Linked DNA regions of Pigmentiphaga aceris. The protein of the gene in region 1 interacts with the protein of each later gene in a pairwise test. Links are inferred from orthologs where the notes say so. Each region holds a gene or a part of one and is shown on either strand. Other genes may lie near its edges.

Region 1 (2,937 bases):
GGTAGAAGTCGTCGCCGTCGATGACCATGCGCTTCTGACGTTCAACGAAGGCAAAGCCTCGGCCAAGTTCCAGGATGAAGGCTTCGAGCTGGCGCAGGATGGCGGCTTCAAGGTCAGTCTCGTCATGCCCTTGGTGCAGACCCAGAAAGTCCAGGAAGTAGGGGTCTTTGAAGATCTGGTTTGGCGCTTGGCCTTCCGCAGACAAGGGCGCTGCAGGCACCTGTGCGCTTGCGATTTCGCTGCGCTCGAAGACTTTGCGTTCAATCTGCTTGGCCAGTTCGCGCACGCTCCAGCCATCCTGCGCCGCCCGCCAAGCGTAGAACTGGCGAGCTTGCGGGGGTTTGAGCGCAACGATGGCTACCAGATGACTCCAGCTCAATTTTGCCGACAGTGTCGTCACAATCTCGGCGTCCCGGAAAGCCTGTGCAAACTTCACCATGCGACGCAGGTTGCGGGCCTCGAAGCCGCGTCCAAACTCGTGGGATAACTGTTGCCCAAGTTGGTCAAGCAGGGCTGTGCCGTAGCTGGCACGTTCGCCGCCCAGCACTTCGACATCCAACCGCTGGCCGATGGTCCAGTACAGGCGCGTCAGCTCCGCATTCACGGCGCCAGCCAGTCGTTGGCGGCTGCTGGCGATGAGGGCCCGCAGTTCGGCGTGTAGGCTGTCCGCGCCCGTTGTGGCAGGCACTTGGCTCATGCCGATGTTCCCTGCACCGTGTTGTCGGCGTCCGGGCTTGTCATATCGTCGGGCAGCAATGCTTCCAGCTCGGCATCCGGGTCTTCGCCCAGCAATTCCACCAAGGCACGTAGTTCTGTCAGCGCGGCCTGCATCTCGCTCATGGCCAGGCGAGCCAGCATGGCGGGTTCTTCGCCTTGCTGCTGTGCGGTGTCGGCGCTGTCGTCCTTGAGCCAGGCCAGATCCAGGTTGTCGCCGCGCTCGGCGATTTGTTCTCGAGTAAATTTGCGCCAGCGGCCAGTGTCACCTGCGTCCACACGCTGAGCCAGCGCCTCCGGGCCACCCTTGGGGTCGGTGCCGAACACGTCTTCGAACTTGTCGCGGGACGCGCTGACCTCTGCATCGGCCAATGTGCGGAAGTAGTCGCGCGTGAAGGGGGTGCGCTTGCCGAATTGAGGCATATTGGCGCGCATGTCGTACACCCACACTTCTTTGGTATTGCCCTTGTCGGTCTTCTCGCCCTTGGTAAAGAAGAGCACGTTGGTCTTGACGCCCTGGGCGTAGAAGATGCCTGTAGGCAGGCGCAGGATGGTGTGCAGATTGCACTTGTCCATCAGGTCGCGGCGGATGCTGGTGCCGATGTTGCTCTCGAACAGCACGTTGTCGGGCAGCACGACGGCCGCACGGCCACCCAGTTTCAGGTTGCGATAGATGTGCTGCAGGAAGGCGAACTGCTTGTTGCTGGTCTCGAAGGTCAGGTCCTTGCGGGTGGGCAAACCACCGCCCTTCTTTGTGCCGAATGGAGGATTGGAGAGGATGAGCGTAGCGGACGGAAGTTGCGTTCCTTCATCGCCCAGCGTGTCGCCGTAGGCGACCCCGCCCTCAATGCCGTGCAACAGCATGTTCATCAGTGCCAGGCGGTGCGTGTCCTGCACCAGCTCCATGCCGTAAAAGGTGCTCTGGCGGTAGCGGCGCTGCGCGGACTCTTCCAGGCTGTCGAAGTCGTTGTTGGCGCGCAGGTAGTTGTTGGCTGCAATCAGGAAGCCGCACGTGCCCGCAGCCGGGTCCTGAATCACATCGCTCAACTGCGGCTTCATCACAGCCACAATGCTGTCGATCAGATGACGAGGCGTGAAGTACTGGCCGGCGCCGCTTTTCTTCTCGGTGGCGTTGCGTTCCAGCAAGTCTTCGTAGAGATCGCCCAGGTCGTCGCGCTGCACGCTGTACCAGTCGAGCGCGTCGATGTCGGTCACCAGCTTGCTGAGGGTGACTGGCTTAGTAATGAAGGTGTTGGCATTGGCGTAGATCTGCAGTACCGCGCCTTGACCATGCAAGCCGTAATCCAAAAGCATTTCTTTGTACGTATCGAGCCGCTCCGGCGCGGGCGCGTTCAGCAGATCGTCCCAAAGTATGCCGGCCTGTTCGACCTTGGGCGCACCTTTCTGGCGCTCAAGGGCCTTCCAAACCTTGAGCCGATCTTCCTGTCCCGTCTCTTTCATCATCTTCAGAAAGAGCAGGTAGGTCAGTTCGCTCAGGTATTGGTGGTAGGTGACGCCGTCGTCACGCAGCACATTGCACAGTGACCAAAGTTTGGCACCGATATCATGTGCGACTTGCGAGGTTTTAGACATGAAACTGCTACATCATGCACTTCGGGCCGGCTGCGCCCAAAGTGCGTCGTTGAAAGCGTCCAGCACCGGTTGGAGCTGGCCGTTGAAAAGTCTGTCGAGGCGGTTGAAGCCACCGCCTTCGCGCTTGAAAAGCAGGTCTGGGTCGTCGAGCGCCTCGCGATCCACCAGCAGATTGGTCTTGGTCTGCGCAGCAATCCGCTTGAGCCAACTACGCTGAGGGTCGGTCCAAGGCTTGCCCGCTGGCGAATTCGCCAGCAAGGTTTGCAGCGCACGGTCCACGCGCTCGCTGTAGGGCAGCAGGGCGTCGCCCAGTGCCGCCTGACGAATGTAGCCGACGATACGTGCTGCGATGTCCTGGTTGCTTGTCTCGCGCCATGCGGTGGCAAGCCGAGCTTCGCTGAACCCTGCCTGGTCCAATGCAAGCACCAATTCCTTGAGCTGCTTGCGTGTCAGGTCTCGGGGCTTGGTCAGGACCGCCATCAATGCCGGTAGCTCGTTGCTATTGCTGCTGATGAATTGCTTGAACTCGTCCAGATAGTCTTCCGGCTTGGTGGCTTTGCCGTAGCCTCGCTCGGCGCGCAGAAATTCGTCTGGGTGCTCTGATACGTAAATGGGCTGCCCACCGCCGTT
Region 2 (2,843 bases), 1.1 Mb from region 1 along the record:
ATCGCCACCCAGCGATGCGACGGTTGCATTGACCGATCGGACCAAGCCGGGGATGGCGGCAACCACCAAGCCTGCACCGACCAAGGCACCGATCACGATAAGCACCGTGAACAGGTAGATAAGGTAGAACGCGCCGACACCGGCGTGCATGCTGCCGGGCAGGTTGCCGTAACGCACGCCGTCATGTAGATATTTGCGCAGCTGCTGGTGCGCAAACGGCACGACCAAGATCACCACCGGGATCAGGTAGATAGAGACGAAGGACAGCGCCACCCCGGGGAACAGCAGCAGCGGCCACAACAGGAACACCATGTAGGCGCGCAAGGTGGTGCCGCCAAACCCGAAGCGGACACCCCGATAGCTGGTGTTGAAGTACTGGAAGCGCAGCGAGCGCACCAGCAGCAGCGGCAAGATCGCCAGGCCGACGAGGAATACGCCACCGATCAGTTCCAGGCTGCCGAACTGCTGCACGCCCATCCAGATTGCCAGCAACACGGCGGCGACGATGCGCCCTTTCAGGATGGCGATGGGGGTGCCGTGATAATCCAGCGGCGCACCGTCGATCAAGGTGTTGCCGTAGAAGTATTTGAGTCGCCGGACCTTGGCCCAGGCCGAGTAGATACCGAGCGTGAGGATCGACAGCAGCAGGTTGACGATCCAGATTCGGAAGTATTCCGATCCGCTGCCGGTGAACCGAATGGGCAACTCGGCGGATAAGTCAGTGGAAACATCACGAGGCAGCGCGTCGGCCGCCGGGCGCGGTGCGAGCGCCTGGTTTTCTTGCATTCAGCTTTCCTTTGAAGAAAGTGGCATCGTGGGCGATGCCTGGGCCGCATGGCAGCCACGCGCAGGCTAGCCCAAAACGAGCTGAACGCGAAAGGTTTGCATGTAAGAAAACGGCATGGGACGTGACGGTCCATGCCGCTTGACGCATGGCCTTATGCATATCGATTCATGCATGCAAATCTATGGGGGATACGAAGGCATGCATTGCGATGCAAGCAGCGTTCACGCGAAAACCGGCAGCGTCGAAGCTGCCCACGCCCCGATTGAAAGCCGGGCGCGTGGACTTTCCTGTCTATCGCCAGGCGATCGGCGACTCGTTCCGGCTTTGCAGCCAGTCGTCAACCTTGGCAAAGTGCCCGCAACCCAGGAAGGGTTCGGGCGGACGGCGTGCCGACAGGGGTGACGGGTGGTTCGAAGTCAGGACAAGATGTCCGTGATCGGCGGGAATCAATGCGCGTTTGGATTGCGCATGTGCGCCCCACAACAGGAAAGCGGTGGGTGCGTGTTGCGCCACCTGCTCGATGACGGCGTCGGTGATGCGTTCCCAACCGCGTTTGGCGTGGGATGCGGGGGCACCGTCTTCAACTGTCAGTACGGTGTTCAGCAACAGCACTCCCTGCTTGGCCCAGCGGGTCAGGTCGTTGTCGAAGGACCCTGGCACCCCGCCGAATTCGGCAGCGATTTCGTTGAAGATGTTGCGCAGACTGGGTGGGCGCTTGGCGGCAGTCGGGACTGAAAACGCCAGGCCTTGGGCCTGATCGGGGCCGTGATACGGATCTTGGCCGAGGATCAACACACGGACCGAGGACAGCGGAGTCAGTCGCAGAGCGTGAAAGGGGTCGGCCGGGTAGACGCTTGTGCCGCGCGCCACGCAGGCATCGACGTGGGCGGCAAGCTTGTCGAACGCATCGCCTTGCAAGACCGGGGCAAGCGCGTCGGCCCAGTCGGCGGGCAGCTTGGGAATGAAGCTGGCAAGCGGTTGCACCAGACGATTGCTGCTTGTGTTGGGCTGTGTGTGCTTGACAGTTTGCACGATGGTTTGCGCACCACTGGCTGGTGCTTCACTGGATTTTGCCTTGCCCACGCCGGCACTTTCTGCCGGCATGTCGCCGAACAATTCGTTCTGTTTGCTCATTGCGCGCTCCCCTGTTCAGGGCAGGCGACGCGCAAGCAACATGCCGGATGACGGCTGCGACGCACGTCGCAGCCCAGCCTGCTTTCAACCCTGCCTGCAACCCTGCTTACCAACGCGTTCACGCAAACAGTTCCGACAGGGCCGTGCCCGGCTCTTCGGCGCGCATGAAGGCTTCGCCAACCAGGAAGGCTTCGACGCCGTGGTTGCGCATGAATTGCACGTCGTCTCGGTTCAAAATGCCGCTTTCCGTAACCACGCGCTTGCCTGCGGGAATGCTGCCTAGCAGATCGACCGTGGCCTGCAAGGACACTTCGAAGCTGCGCAGGTTGCGGTTGTTGATGCCGAGCAAAGGCGTCTTCATGGTGAGCGCCACTTCCAGCTCGGCAGCGTCGTGGACTTCGATCAGCACGTCCATGCCCAGCGCCATGGCCAAGGCTTCCAGGTCGTGCAGTGCGCTGGGCGGGAGCGCGGCGGCGATCAGCAAGATGCAATCGGCACCCATCGCACGGGCTTCGACCACCTGGTAGCTGTCGATGATGAAGTCTTTGCGCAGGACCGGCAGCGTGCAGGCCGCGCGCGCCTGACGCAGGAAGTCGGCTGCGCCTTGGAAGAATTGCACGTCGGTCAGCACCGACAGGCAGGCTGCGCCGCCTTTGGCGTAGGACGCGGCGATCTCGGCGGGCACGAAGCGTTCGCGCAGCAGGCCTTTCGACGGCGAGGCACGCTTGATTTCGGCGATGACGGCGGCCGATCCGCCGGCGATCTTGTTTTCGATGGCCTGGGCAAATCCGCGCACGTCGCGCCGGGCTTCGGCTTCGCGACGCAGGTCGGATTCGCTGCGAAGTTGGCGTGCACGGGAAACTTCTTCAGCCTTCACGGCCAGGATGCGCTGCAGGATATCGCTCATGGGGCAAAACTCGAT

What was found. Proteins that work in one complex are often made in the same cells at the same time.
Region 2: the proteins of FXN63_RS08080 (region 1) and FXN63_RS03540 interact in binary tests that used the Escherichia coli proteins (3 or more experiments, as listed by UniProt). The link is inferred for Pigmentiphaga aceris from one-to-one orthologs.

Annotation. Positions count from the first base shown.
Region 1 is NZ_CP043046.1:1,922,932-1,925,868, forward strand. It holds FXN63_RS08080 (class I SAM-dependent DNA methyltransferase), read right to left. Parts: upstream 2,308-2,937; coding sequence 694-2,307; downstream 1-693. Other genes in the region: FXN63_RS08075 (PDDEXK nuclease domain-containing protein), read right to left, coding at 1-697; hsdR (type I restriction-modification system endonuclease), read right to left, coding at 2,320-2,937. UniProt on the Escherichia coli protein: The subtype gamma methyltransferase (M) subunit of a type I restriction enzyme. The M and S subunits together form a methyltransferase (MTase) that methylates A-2 on the top and A-3 on the bottom strand of the sequence 5'-AACN(6)GTGC-3'.
Region 2 is NZ_CP043046.1:855,901-858,743, reverse strand. It holds FXN63_RS03540 (uracil-DNA glycosylase), read right to left. Parts: upstream 1,922-2,843; coding sequence 1,079-1,921; downstream 1-1,078. Other genes in the region: trpC (indole-3-glycerol phosphate synthase TrpC), read right to left, coding at 2,040-2,828; FXN63_RS03545 (YjgN family protein), read right to left, coding at 1-786. UniProt on the Escherichia coli protein: Excises uracil residues from the DNA which can arise as a result of misincorporation of dUMP residues by DNA polymerase or due to deamination of cytosine.